Regions from separate parts of the Staphylococcus ureilyticus genome, predicted to be linked through region 3. Evidence: riboswitches for the same ligand, from Rfam matches in the RefSeq annotation. Region 3 holds a riboswitch; each other region holds the start of a gene.
The links. A riboswitch is a leader RNA that binds a small molecule or an ion and turns the genes downstream of it on or off. The one in region 3 is predicted to bind thiamine pyrophosphate.
Positions count from the first base shown of each region.

Region 1: another riboswitch for thiamine pyrophosphate. It lies ahead of MUA21_RS04620 (3-oxoacyl-ACP reductase); the one in region 3 lies ahead of MUA21_RS12005 (thiamine phosphate synthase).
Region 2: another riboswitch for thiamine pyrophosphate. It lies ahead of tenA (thiaminase II); the one in region 3 lies ahead of MUA21_RS12005 (thiamine phosphate synthase).

Region 1 covers NZ_CP094825.1:947,285-952,357, forward strand. The annotation lists gene ffh (signal recognition particle protein) at 1-345, shown strand, start outside; gene MUA21_RS04615 (LLM class flavin-dependent oxidoreductase) at 593-1,903, opposite strand; gene MUA21_RS04620 (3-oxoacyl-ACP reductase) at 1,923-2,675, opposite strand; TPP riboswitch at 2,783-2,882, opposite strand; gene rpsP (30S ribosomal protein S16) at 3,080-3,346, shown strand; gene rimM (ribosome maturation factor RimM) at 3,751-4,257, shown strand; gene trmD (tRNA (guanosine(37)-N1)-methyltransferase TrmD) at 4,257-4,994, shown strand.
Region 2 covers NZ_CP094825.1:1,762,629-1,767,701, forward strand. The annotation lists gene thiM (hydroxyethylthiazole kinase) at 1-227, opposite strand, end outside; gene thiD (bifunctional hydroxymethylpyrimidine kinase/phosphomethylpyrimidine kinase) at 220-1,041, opposite strand; gene tenA (thiaminase II) at 1,034-1,723, opposite strand; TPP riboswitch at 1,803-1,900, opposite strand; gene MUA21_RS08765 (transglycosylase family protein) at 2,205-2,879, opposite strand; gene MUA21_RS08770 (single-stranded DNA-binding protein) at 3,327-3,746, opposite strand; gene MUA21_RS08775 (YwpF-like family protein) at 3,936-4,376, shown strand; gene fabZ (3-hydroxyacyl-ACP dehydratase FabZ) at 4,425-4,862, opposite strand; gene murA (UDP-N-acetylglucosamine 1-carboxyvinyltransferase) at 4,926-5,073, opposite strand, start outside.
Region 3 covers NZ_CP094825.1:2,449,399-2,454,471, reverse strand. The annotation lists gene xylB (xylulokinase) at 283-1,770, shown strand; TPP riboswitch at 1,926-2,038, shown strand; gene MUA21_RS12005 (thiamine phosphate synthase) at 2,114-2,707, shown strand; gene thiS (sulfur carrier protein ThiS) at 2,747-2,947, shown strand; gene MUA21_RS11995 (thiazole synthase) at 2,949-3,716, shown strand; gene MUA21_RS11990 (ThiF family adenylyltransferase) at 3,716-4,714, shown strand; partial or broken gene nrdD (anaerobic ribonucleoside-triphosphate reductase) at 4,880-5,073, shown strand, end outside.

The DNA.
Region 1 (5,073 bases), 1.2 Mb from region 3:
AAAAACCTTGGTCCATTAGATGACATTATGAAAATGATTCCTGGTATGAACAAAATGAAAGGGATGAATAATCTTAATATGGATGATAAACAAATTGACCATATTAAAGCTATTATTCAATCTATGACACCTAATGAACGTAATAACCCAGAAACATTAAATGTATCACGTAAAAAACGTATAGCTAAGGGTTCAGGACGTACTGTTCAAGAAGTTAACAGATTGATGAAACAATTTAACGAAATGAAGAAAATGATGAAGCAATTTTCTGGTGGCGGCAAAGGTAAAAAAGGTAAACGTAAGCAAATGGAGAATATGTTAAATGGTATGAATTTACCGTTTTAACAATTGTCTATAAAATAGTTGTAAAAGCAGTGAGTGGAACATAAGGCTCATTACGAATAAAGGACTAATCCGTATGAAAATGGATTGGTCCTTTTTATATGAATTGAGATTTTGCTCGCGCATGCTTGCCTGGGGATATGGCTCGAGCCAGTAGTCTCTCGTTCATATCATAACCCTAGGCGTCAGCGCGTTACAAAATCATGGAAAATATTAAATGATGAAATTTTATGTGTAGGTGGGAAGTTATTTAATTTGATTTAGGTAAATTCATATTTTCCCTAAATGTCTTACCCTCATATTGTATTCTAAAAAGATTTCTTTTTTGTAATTCAGGAATGATGTAATCTACAAAATCTTCTAAGCTATTTGGTAAAGTTGGTGGCATTAAATTAAATCCATCAGCTACCCCTGCATTGAACCAACGTTCCATTTCGTCAACAATCTGTTCAGGCGTTCCGATGAGTGTCAAGTGTCCACCACCTGCACTGAGATAGCCTAACAATTGTCGTAAAGTTGGGTTTTTATCTTTTATAATTTCCAATACAGTTTGGTAACGACCTTTAGGGCCATTAAAAGATTCCAATGGTGGTAAAGGTGGGACCGGTTCATCCAAATCCCAATTATGACAATCTTGATGAATGAAAAATTCTAATTGATTTAATGCTGTTTCAGTTGCTAAATGTGTGTCTAGTTTTTGCTTTTTAGCATAAGCTTCTTCGTATGTTGGTGCGACATATGTGACTAGTCCTGGAAAGACTTTCAAACTGTTCTTTGATTTACCTGCTAATTCCAGTTGATGATTTAATCTTTTTCTAAATATAGTAGCTTGTTGTATATTCCAAGCTACTGCATAAACGGCATCTGCGTATTTCGTAGCTAGTGCAATACCAGGGTCGGATGCACCAGCTTGCATAGCAACAGGTTTTCCTTGTAGGCTACTTGGTGTTGTTAAAGGTCCTTGTACTTTAAAGTGTTCTCCAGTATGACTAATGGCATGGATATGATTTGCATTGATTAGAATATCTTGTGTCTTGTCATGTACAAAATCTTCTAAGCTCCAAGATGTTAATAGTTGATTCATAACACATGCAAATTCATCTGCTTTTTTGTAGCGTTCGTGATGTGCGGGTAAACTAGACATGCTATGATTTGCAGCTTCTAAATCCGTCATAGATGTTACTAAATTCCAACCTGCACGTCCTTGGCTCATATGATCAAGACTCAATAATTGTCTTGCAGCAGTAAAAGGATTCGAAAATGTACTTGAGATAGTCGCAACAAGACCTATATTATGAGTTACTTGCGCAATTGCTGCTAAATTCATTAAAGGGTCAAACCAAAAAGCAGGCATGTCATTATCCGTTTTTGCAGGAAAAGATTGATTATCAGCAAAAAATATAGCATCTAGCAAGCCTCGTTCTGATAGTCGAGCTAACGATTGATAATAATTGATATCACCGATTCGTTCAATACTAGAATCTTGCATACGCCATGCAGCTTGGTGATGGCCACAACCGTAAATTAATACACCTATATTGAGATGTTGATCGTGCGTCATAATTGATGCCCTCCATATTTTAGTTCATTGTTAAACCGCCATCTACGGTAATATTTTGACCAGTGATACCATTAGCTTGATCGCTAACTAGAAATGCTACCATATTTGCTACATCTTGTGGTGTTGTTACTTTATGTAATGGTGTAGTCTGTTCAATTAATTCAAATACTTCATCTGAAGTGGCAGCACTGGCGTCTGTAGTTTTTAATAAACCACCAGAAACGACATTAGCTTTGATGCCATATTGACCAAGTTCAGCAGCAATATTTCTTGTAAAACCGATTAAACTTGATTTAGCGGTAGTATATTCATGATAGGGAACGACAGGGTTTTGGTATAAATTCGTTCCGATAGATATAATAGTACCTGATTTATGCTCAATAAATTGGTCGATAACACTTTGGGTTACATTAAAAGCGCCTTTTAGAGTGCCGTCAATTTGTTGTTGGTAATCTGACCAATTTAAGTCTTTAAATGATTTTTGGCGAGAAGGATCAAATTTAAACCCTATAAGCGCATTATTCACAACAGCATCTATTTTTCCAAAATGATTGGTGGCTTCTGCAATTAATTGATCTACTTGTGCTCTGTCTGTGACATCAGCACGAATCGCAATTGCATGTTCGTGACCAATTTCGTCTACAACCTTTTCTGCTAATGTCTTATTCTGAAAATAATTGATAATTACATGATGCCCTTGGCTACCTAAAGTTTTTGCAATGGATGCGCCTAATCCTCTACTGCTACCAGTTATAAGTATTGTTTTACTCATCATTTCACTCCTAGAATCATTTATTAAATAAAAAAATACACAACCTCCATAAGAGAAGCTGTGTACTAAAAATCTACAATCTATAGTTAATATGTTGATATAGCTTTGTTATTTTTGTAACACTTCCCTCCGCTAGTATGGACTAGATCAGGTTCAAAGGGTTTGAGTAAATCTCATCTCAGTTAAAAAACACCCCTAGTGCATTTAATATTTAATTTATTTTCAATTTATAGTGTTTAATAGTTAATGTCAAGTTTACGATGATATCGAAAATAATATTGGTACAATGAAGTGATTAAAAGTATAAAATGGTAAAGAAGAAACTCTTTACAAACTTCTAGATAACTGTTAATATTATTTCTTGTAGAAAATAAAAATTAGAACAATCAAAGGAGAGAATATAAATGGCAGTTAAATTACGTTTAACACGTTTAGGCTCAAAAAGAAATCCATTCTATCGTATCGTAGCAGCAGATGCTCGTGCGCCACGTGATGGTCGTAACATCGAACAAATCGGAACTTATAATCCAAATAATGTAAATGCTCCAGAAGTTAAAATTGACGAAGAGTTAGCATTAAAATGGTTGAAAAATGGTGCTAAACCAACAGATACTGTACACAACATCTTATCAAGAGAAGGTATCTTGAAAAAATTTGACGATCAAAAATAATCGTCATTATTAGCACATAAAAATTTTAAAAAAAGAGAGAGTCGTGGAAATCGTAGTCATTTAAAATGATTTCGACGACTCATCTCGGTATGGATGACTATGGTTGAATGTTAACCATTGTGCATGCCAATATAATCATAAAAGGCTGAGACAATTCGTTTGTCCCAGCCTTTTAAATTAGCATACCGGTAATCATTTATATAAAGCAACATCAACAATTTAGTAGGCTTATACGAGTGAATACATTGATCAAGAATGACTTAAGATGATTTATACAATATTTTAGCTCATAACATATAGAGAAGGTTTAAAATAATACTAACAATTCATGTTATAATTATTTTAGTCGAAAAATAAAAAATAACGAATTTCAATGATACATATACATTATCGGAGGAGCTTATATGAAAGTAGAAATAGGCAAAATTATCAATACACATGGTATAAAAGGCGAAATTAAAGTCAAATCTCACTCAGATTTTACAGATGTACGCTTTCAACCAGGTGAAACTGTGATGATAGAACGTCAAAACGAACCAACAATAGAATTGAAAATTGCGACATATCGTATGCATAAAGGCTTGCACATGTTGACCTTTGAAGGTATCAACAATATTAATGATATTGAGCATTTAAAAGGTGAAATCCTATTACAAGAACGAGATCATGAAGAAATTGAATTAGGGGAGCACGAATACTATTACTCAGATATTATTGGTTGTACCGTATTCGATGATAATGAAACTCCTGTTGGAAGAGTGATAGAAATTTTTGAAACGGGTGCCAATGATGTATGGGTTGTCAAAGGGGATAAAGAATATCTTATACCATATATAGAAGATGTTGTTAAACATATAGATATTGAAGGTAGACGTATTGATATTACGCCTATGGAAGGACTGTTGGAGTAATGAAGATAGATTATTTAACTTTGTTCCCTCAAATGTTTGACGGTGTATTAAATCAATCGATTTTAAAAAGAGCGCAAGATAAGGAAATGCTACAAATTAATACTGTTGATTTTAGAGATTTTGCTGAAAATAAGCATAATCAAGTAGATGATTATCCTTTCGGTGGTGGGCAAGGTATGGTGCTTAAACCAGAACCTATATTTAATGCGATGAAGAATATTGAAAAAACAGAAAATACACGCGTGATTTTAATGTGCCCACAAGGTAGACCATTTAATCAAGAAATTGCACAGGAACTCAGTCATTCCGAACATTTAGTTTTTATTTGTGGGCATTATGAAGGATATGATGAACGTATCCGTCAGCATTTAGTTACGGATGAAATTTCTATGGGAGATTATGTTTTAACAGGTGGAGAATTACCTGCGATGGTAATGACCGATGCAATTGTAAGATTAATTCCAGGTGTTTTAGGTAATCAACAATCACATGAAGATGATTCTTTTCAGGATGGATTATTAGAATTTCCACAATATACCAGACCACGTTCCTATCAAGATATGAACGTACCAGAGGTATTATTGTCAGGGAATCATGCGCATATTGATCAATGGCGTCATGAACAAAAACTGATACGTACATGGGAAAAGCGTCCAGATTTATTAGAAAATTATTCACTTACTGATAAAGACAAAGATATTTTAGAAAGATACAAAAAGCAATTGAAAAATGAATAACAGTGTGCTAACATAATTTAAGTGTGCGACACACGAAAATCACTATGATCCGCTGCTATATATTTGTCTAGGCAAGAAC
Region 2 (5,073 bases), 690 kb from region 3:
TTGGCGATTTTTAAAATATCTTGTTCTCTTTCTTTTGTTAACGTACCAATATTTATTAACAAAGCGTTTGCAGCTGTCAGCATATCATGTGCTTCTTCAGGCGCCTCACTCATTGCTGGACTAGCACCAAGACTTAACAAACCATTTGCAGTAAAATTTTTAACTACATCATTTGTATAACAAATGACAAGCGGTTGATCCGCCCTTAATTTTTCTAAATTATTCATCATCTAAACCAACTTCCTTCATATATGCAAAATGGTTTACTGGACCTCTACCTAAACCAATTTCTGGTGTATGTTTAATACTAAGTGAAATAAATTTCTTCGCTTTTTGAACTGCATCGAACATCGATTTACCTTTTGCTAACTCTGCAGTAATAACAGCTGAAAAAGTACATCCTGTACCATGTGTATGTTTTGTATCATATCTAGGTTCTTCAAAGGTAAACACATCATCTTGTGTAAATAAATAGTCTATAGCTGTATTTTTATCACTTGAATGTCCCCCTTTTATAACAACACCCTTGCTACCAATTTCATTGATAAATATATTGCCAGCTTGATAAATCGACTGTTGGTCATGAATTGTAATACCTGTAATTTCTTCAGCTTCTGGTAAGTTAGGCGTCGCTATTGTAGCGTAAGACAATAAAATATTTTGTAAGTTTTCTTTAGCATCATCATCCATCAAAGAATCACCACTTTTTGCTAACATAACTGGATCGATAACATATGGAATATTGTTGTATTTTTTTAAATACATTTGAATAATCTCCATCATTTCTTTAGATGCAATCATCCCAGTTTTCAAAGCATGTGGTAGTTCATCTGAAAATACACTTTCCATTTGCTCTTCTAACCAATGTGAATCTAGATTATGAATATGTTGTACGCCTTTAGTATTTTGAGCCACAATGCTTGTTATTGCAGCCATACCATATACACCACATGCATGGAATGATTTTAAATCTGCCATGACACCTGCACCACCGGTAGGATCAGTTCCAGCAATCGTTAACGCAATCTTAGGTTTATTCATTATTTTGACCTCCGTATAACCAATTTTCTTGTATATATGCCATATTAAAGAAATTTCGTTCATGTATCGTACTTTGTAAGAAACAAGATTTTATTGCTTCTTTTTCTTCAACTGCAAGATTTTGCGTTAATCGGTCCATTAATTCATCAAAAATATTTACCAATTCATCCATTTCCGTACTATAAAATTCAAACCATTTTGATAAAATTGAGTCTTTATTTAATTCACTGTCTTTCAACGCTTCTTTAGCAATCACTTGATACACATATGGACAAGGTGCCATTGCTGCAATTGTATATGCAGCATTTTCTTTTGAATAGGCATTGAAATACATATGTTTGATATAATGATCTCCACTTGGTGGCCAAACTTTTTCTTGAACGATTTCACTATAGTTTTGTTGTACATATGTTGCTAAGATTTCGTGTGCTTCTACTTCACCATCAACTATAAATTGTATTTGTTCTACTAAAAATTGAACCTCTTCCAATCTACTCATTTTTGGTATTAACAATGCATATATATTTGCAAATTCTTTTAAATAAGAAGCATCTGCTCTCAAATAAAATTTCAAAGCCTCTTCAGAAATCGTACCATGCAACATTTCTTGGATAAATGGATCATTATAGATATCCTCAATAATTGGTTGTGAAGCTTTTTTTAATTCCTGTGAAAATAACAAATTTAGCCCTCCTAATTAAAAAAACTACATCCCACGTAGGAATGTAGTTTATTAATATATATTAGAGCAATTTCCCAAATATTAATGAATGCTACTTTCCTACGTTGGTCTTAACCAAATCAGGTTATAAGGGTCTGAATTTCTCATCTCAGCCATAAGGCTCCCCTAGTAGTTTCTTTATTATGTATTTATATAAAACATATCAAAGTACATCAACTATTGCAATAAAATGGTTTATATAAACATTCTAGTAATACAAAAACCTTTAATATGATTGTACTCCCAACAGTTATAAACTAAGTTAAATGTACATATGATTAGCTTTATATACTCTAGATGCATATTATTTATAAGAAAAAATATGCAGGACTTTGGCTATCGTTCATGCATAATTAGCACTAACTTAATATAACAATAAAAAGCTGAGACAATTAAATTGTCTCAGCTTTTCCAAAAATAAACTTTATTGTATTTTGTTATATTATGCTGTAACCCATTGTGAAGGGCCAACTTCATCATATAATTTTTGAGCTGCTGCATCTTGAACTGCTTCTGGTGCGTTAGCAGCTGGTTGACCTTGATATTCAGCTGGAGCTACTGAATCCCATGTACTTTGTAAGAATTGGAACTTACCTGAAGCACCTGATGATGGGTTTGTAGCATGAATATCGCCACCTGATTCACGTTGTGCAATTTGTTGTAAGTGTGCATTCACACCTGATGAGCTAGTTGAAGCTTCATTTGAGCTTGATGATTGAGTTGAAGCTTTTGTAGTTGCTTCTTGTTGTGGTTGTTGTGTTTGTTCAGTTTGTGGAGCAGCTTGTTGAGCTGGTTGTTCAGTTTGTGCTTGTTGAGGTTGTTCAACAGAAGTTGTTTGTTCTGATGATACATCTTCACTAGAACCTCCACCAAAACTCCATGACCATGTTTGGCCATCTGATTCAAAATTATAATTTGTACCATTATAATTAAAGTTATAGTTATATGCACCCTCTTGTACAGGTGATGCATTTAATTGTTCTGGATTAGATTGTGCTAAGTTTGCTAATTCTGCTTTGTCAACACCTTGTTCAGCTGCGTCTGCTGAGTTTCCTGCTGCAAATCCTGTTACGCCTAAACCTACTGCTAATGTTGAAGCTAATACTGTTTTTTTCATTTTTAAAAATTCCTCCTATAAGGTAAATAATTTTTTCGTTATGATTAATTTGCAAGTACAACTATAACATCTTAAAAACAGTAGTAGGTTACAGCCAAATAAAAAAGTACACCCTTTCTTTACATGGTGATTACATTTATAAAATAGAATATAAGCATCATCAACTATGTTGAAAACTGCTATGAAAGTTTATGTGACTATTTAACAAATATAGTGAGTGTAATAAAATTGTAATTTATCAGATTATTCTGTATTATTTCGAGATAAATTTCTACCTTCTTATAAAAGTACATTTTCCTATAAAGTATGTATTTTAGCTATTCCTATTGTCTATTGTTAATTTAATAGACAATAAGAATAGCCTGATAGAAGTATAATTAAATAGTAGGATTAAATATATTAGATTTGATGGGTTAAATTAACGGGGAGTTGGGAGTGCTTGAAATATTATACAATTTCATAAATTTCGTTTTCTTCAAAATCAAATTGACTTATAAGATCTGGGTTTTGATCTATTGGAAGTGGATCAAAAAGTGTTTCATCTTCATTTTTAGAACGTGGGGACATAAATTTAATAGTTTCAATAAAAATTTCTGATACAAAATGCATCTGTCCTTCTTTTTCAAATTTTCTCGATTGCATTTGTCCAGTTATACCAACCAATGAACCTTGATTGATATATTTTTCGACATTATTAGCAATTTTTCCGAATGCCTTACAAAATAAATAATCACAAATAACTTTTTGATTTTTATCTTTATAATTTCTTGGGACGGCTACGCAAAATGTAGCTAGTTTATTACCTTCCTTCTCATAAATTTTAGGGTCCTTTGTTAGTCTCCCTACAATGACAATACTGTTAATCATATGTCACCTCCTCTATAAGTAAATCATAAAAAATTCACATGATTCCGTCAAAATACAGTTTTTATAATTTCAAAAAGTAAATGACTACAAAATTCTACTTTTTTCACCTTTATCATAGAAAATTACGTTATAATGATAATATAAATACATTTTATGTAGAGTTTAAATTAATTAAATGGATGTGAGACGATGAAAACATTTAAAGCTGTTCGATTTCAAATCGTATCAGAAAATGGTGGTTTAACTGAGTACGAATTAGAAGATGGTGTCATCATCAATAAGGAAAACAGTGGCACTGGCTGGTTGCTTGAAATCGTCATTTCAGATTATCATTATGAAACTATGAAAACATATATGGATAACGAAACATTATTAGACATACGTGTCGTTATCACTAGACCTGCTAACGATCCAGCTTTATTTGATGCAACCATTAAACATATCATTCAATTAGAAAATACAATTTCTGTTGTTTGTGAATGTCACATTTACACATTAAGACAAGTTTATGCTGAAAGTTTATTAGAACAATTAATAGATGAAGGTTTATCTGGTGAAGACTTGAAGAAATCCTTTAATAGAATGATGCAATCTAAACCAAGACTGAAGGATGAAAAAGTAGATAAATAAAAAATAGTGTTACAGCCCGTTTTAAACAGTCTGTAACACTATTTTTTATTATTTGTCTTGTAAAGCAAATGTTAACTCACAACTACATGCTAACTGTCCATCTACTGTTGCCTTAGCACTACCTTTACCAATAGGGCCTCTGAGCTTCGTGATTTCAACTTCTAAGCGCAAAGTATCTCCAGGTGTTACTTGTTTTTTAAAACGACATTTATCGATACCAGCAAATAGTGCAAGTTTTCCCTTGTTTGCTTCGCTATTTAACATAGCGACTGCACCTGTTTGTGCTAAAGCTTCAGTAATTAATACGCCAGGCATTACTGCATATTCTGGAAAATGACCTTGAAAGAATGGTTCATTACCTGAAACTTGTTTAATTGCTACACATCGTTGACCTTCATCGTATTCTACAACACGATCAATCAATAAAAATGGTTGCCTATGTGGAATAATCTCTTTTATTTGGTTGTAGTCAAAAATTGTTTCCATAATTTGCTTCCTCCAACTTTACTTCTCTCTGTTTCCAATTTATTAATATAATATATTATAACATTAATCTTGTATTCTTTTGATGTCAGCACCTAATGCCTTTAATTTACCATGCAAATCAACATACCCTCTGTCTAAATGCTTTAGTTCAGTAACATATGTTGTTCCTTCAGCTACTAGTCCCGCTAAAATAAGTGCTGCTGCTGCACGT
Region 3 (5,073 bases):
AAAAAATATCTCAGTGCTTTTTTGTTTTAGTTTTAATAAATTTGTACGAACTTAAAAATAGCTAATGTATTTTAAAACATTGAAAACAGTATCACTACATTTCTGGATGTAAAAATGTTATGTCATTCATTGTTGTTACTTGTTTGATGTATAAAAATTGAACTAAAAATATTTTTTTATAAAAACAATTTTTATTTTCAAATATATTGTGCTATAAATATAACGTGAATGACATTGAAAATAAATAGTTAAAAAATAACTATAAATTAAAGGATGGTATATGTGAAAGAGATTGTATTAGGCATAGATATCGGTACAAGTTCTGTTAAAGCCATTGCTATTAATAAAAAAGGTGACGTTTTAAATGTTACTAGTGAATCAATTCATGTTATTAATCAACAAACAGGTTTTAGTGAACAAAATCCAGAAGATTGGTTTGAAGCCTCTAAAGATTGTATAAAGTACTTATTGAATTCGGAGAAGTTAGTAGATATGAAGGTTAAAGGTATATCATTCTCTGGTCAAATGCATAGTTTAGTGTTACTTGACCATCAATTTCAATCACTTAGAAATGCCATTTTATGGAATGATACAAGATCCACATTTCAGTGTGAACAAATAAAACAACAATTTGGTGAATATGTCATGGATAATCCTGTGTTAGAAGGATTTACATTAACTAAGTTGTTATGGGTAAAAGAAAACGAACCATTGATTTGGACCAAAGCAAATGTGTTCTTATTGCCTAAAGATTATGTGAGATTTAAATTCACAGATACGATATATATGGAATATTCTGACGGATCAAGCACATTGTTAATGGATATAGCAAATAAGTGTTGGAATAAAAATATTTGTGAATATTATGGTGTATACCAACTTTGTCCAAAATTAATTGAATCACAAGATTTTGTAGGGTACCTTAATACTTCAATTGCAGAGGAATTAGGTTTAGATAAAAATGTTGCAGTATATGCTGGGGGCGGAGACAATGCCTGTGGCGCATTAGGAGCAGGCGCTATTAGTGATGGCGATACATTATGTAGTATTGGTACTTCTGGTGTCATATTAGCGTGTGATTCTGAGAATACAGGGACTTATGGTCACAATATACATCATTTTAATCATGTGCTCCCTCAAAAATCTTACGCAATGGGTGTCATATTAGCTGCAGGCGATAGTTTAAAATGGTTTCAAAAAAACATTACGCCAAGCTTAACTTATAGTCAAATTTTGGATGAAGCTAAACAATCTTCTCTAGGGAGTAATGGTTTAATATATGCACCATATTTATCAGGAGAACGTACACCCCATGGTGATAGTCAAATTAGAGGAAGTTTTATTGGCTTAAGTCATATGCATAATAATAAAGATATGGCTCGTGCTGTGATTGAAGGCATCACTTTTGCATTATATGAATCTATCTATTATTTACGTGAAAATGATAAAAAAATTAAAGAAATGACTTCTATTGGTGGTGGAGCTAAAAGTGATTTTTGGCTTCAATTACAAGCTGATATCTTCAACGCTAAAGTATATAAATTAAAGCATGAAGAGGGACCAAGTATGGGTGCAGCAATGATAGCAGCAAAAGGTGTAGGGTGGTTTCATGATACCGCTGAGATGGTAAGACAATTTATACAATATGATAAAGTATTTGAACCATGTATAGAAAACCATATGCAATATAAGCAGTATTTTGCAATATATAAAAAAATCTATGGTGATACCAAAAAAATAACAAAAGAATTATTAAAGTTATCGCAATAAAATTATGATATCCGTGCGATTATGTCACTATTTCTTATGATATTTCTTGGAAAATAAAAAGCTTGAAAAATATAGACGGTTGAAAAAATACAGTTTTTACGTTAAATTAAACATGAAATAAACATAAAATGCATATCAATTAAATAGAGATAAGTTTAGACCACTGGAAGTGCCTTTATGATAAAAGGCTGAGACGAGCGTGATACGCTAGAATTCCTTGAACCTGATCCAGTTTGTACTGGCGTAGGAAAAGTGGCGTTATAAACCGTATTAGTCCGTTCATATTAACGTTATTTTTCCTATTTGGAAAAGTAACGTTTTTTTATTTTTAGGAGTGATTATAGTGATTATTGCGATTACCAATTATCATAAATTAACCAAGAAAGATAGCGCGAATTATTGTGAAATTGAACCTTATATTGATTATCTCATCGTCAGGTCACCGATGTGTACTTCTGAGAAGATTGAATGGGTTAACCAACTAAAGCAACAACATTTTCCAAAAGATAAAATTATTATTCACAGTGATTATCGTGTACTCCAATCTTGCGGCTTATCACGCATACATTTTAGAGAAAATGATGAGCAAATCCGTGCTTTAAAGCAACATTGTTCAGACATAAAAATAAGTATGTCTACACACAGTAGTCATGCAATTCAATATGCAGCAGATTTAAATTTAGATTTTGTACTTTATGGGCACGTATTTGAAACAAAGTCTAAAAAGGGGTTAACCCCTAGATCATTTAGTGAGGTCAATGAAGCATTGAAAAGTGATATTCCCGTAATCGCATTAGGTGGTATTAATTTAACAACTATGCCTCATTTGCCTAAGGGATTTCAAGGTATCGCAGGTATTTCTATTTTTAATCACTCAATAAAAACAGTGCAAGCGTTACACAGAGCATGGTTAAATTATGAAACAACACAAAATTAATGATTTACTAATCAATTAGCGAGAAAGGAATGAATCATGATGCATTGCATTATTAATGGTGATAATTTCACATTTGAAAATCCTTTGAATATACAAGAGGTATTGCAAACACTTGGTTTAGACGAAAAAAGAGTGATTGTTGAACATAATAAAAAATTAATTAAGCAAAACCAATTTCAGAATCATATCGTTAATGATAAAGATTGTTTAGAATTATTAGAATTTGTAGGAGGCGGATAAGATGTTTAAAATAGGAAAATTTGAATTCAATTCAAGATTGTTATTAGGTACTGGTAAATTTGAAACAGAAGCCATTCAAAAAGAGGCAATAAATGCGTCTGAAACAGAGGTTTTAACTTTTGCAGTACGTCGAATGAACTTATATGATGAGAAATTTCCTAACCCTTTAGCAAAAGTTGACTTATCAAATTTTGTTACTTTTCCTAATACTGCTGGAGCAACATCAGCTGAGGAAGCGATAAGAATTGCAGAAATTGCTAATCATGCCAATCTTTGTGACATGATTAAAGTAGAAGTGATAGGTGATCAGGAAACCTTACTACCTGATCCGCTAGAAACATATGAGGCGTGCAAGGTTTTACTAGAAAAAGGTTATACAGTGTGTCCTTACATTTCAAATGATGTTGTACTTGCTAAGCGTTTAGAAGAATTAGGAGTACACGCGATTATGCCACTAGCTTCACCTATTGGTACAGGAAGAGGAATAAACAACCCTTTAAATCTACGTTATATTATTGAACGCGCCAATGTACCCGTAATTGTGGATGCAGGGGTTGGATCACCAAAAGATGCATGTCATGCTATGGAATTAGGGGCCGACGCCATTTTATTAAACACAGCAATTTCTAGTGCGAAAGATCCAGGGAAAATGGCAGAAGCCATGAAGTTGGGTATTCAAGCAGGAAGAATGAGTTATCAAGCAGGGAGAATACCAGTTAAGTACACAGCTCAAGCTTCAAGTCCAACAGAAGGCATCGGATTTTTATGATGGAAAGATATTCTCGTCAAATACGCTATAAAAATTTTGGTGAACAAGGCCAGCGTAAACTAGCGCAAACACATGTGATGATTGTAGGAGCAGGAGCGTTAGGAAGTCATTGTGCAGAAATATTAACACGTATGGGGATTGGCGAGCTTACGATTATTGATATGGATATTGTAGAATTATCAAATTTGCATAGACAAGCCACTTATACTGAAAACGATGCACAAACGATGATGCCTAAAGTAGAAGCACTAAAAAAGCATTTGTTAGATATAAATTCTAATATTAAAATCAACACATTATACAAAGAAATAACTTGCACCAACATTGAACACATTTTAAGAAAATCAAATCCTGATATCGTCATGGATGGCATGGATCATTTTAAAATTAGATACTTGATTAACGAAGTATGCCATAAATTTTCGATACCTTGGATTTATGGGGCAGCAATCGGAAGTCAAGGTACCGTTTATGGTATTGATTATAAAGGCCCATGTTTAAAATGCGTGCTCGATAAGATGCCAGAATCTGCAGAAAGTTGTTCTATTAATGGTGTGTTACCTACAGTTATTTACCAAGTAGCTAGCATGGAAGTTTCGGAATTATTACGTTGGATAACAGCATCTGGATTCTCTCAAAAATTAATAACGCTAGATACTTTTTCAATCCAGTACCATACAGTGAATATCAACCAACTTAAAAATGACGATTGTAGCATTTGTGTACATCAGAGATATGATTTACTGAACCAACCTCAACATACAAACGTAGAATCTCAATGTGGCAATACATTTTTGCTTCGTTTCGATGAAAATATTTTTGAATATGCACATTACCTACCTGCCAAAATTAAAAAGGCCAATAGCTTTGCTAAATTACTTTCTTATAACGAAATCAATATTACTTTATTTAAAGATGGTCGTATGAATGTTTATGGCTTGGAAGATGAAGGACAGGCGCAAGCATTATATACACATTTTGCTAAAAGCATAAAATAGGACATTTACATTTCTCAAAAGCAAAAATTTTAGAATAAAAATTAAAGTTTCTTAAATCGTAACAAATTTGTGACATATTTGTTAACAGCTCTTCTCAACATTGAAACACTATATATTGTGGTATAAATTATTTTTATATACAATATATAGAAAAGAAGGGGTAAAATGAATAAATTAGAACAAAATTTAACGAAACTTATTACAAAAGATCCAACAGTTATTAACGAAAATGCTAATAAAGATAGTGCCACTTTTTCTACAATGAGAGATTTAACAGCAGGTGTTGTATCTAAATCATATGCTTTGGATTACTTATTACCTAAACATATAGCTGAAGCACATAAAAGTGGAGATATACA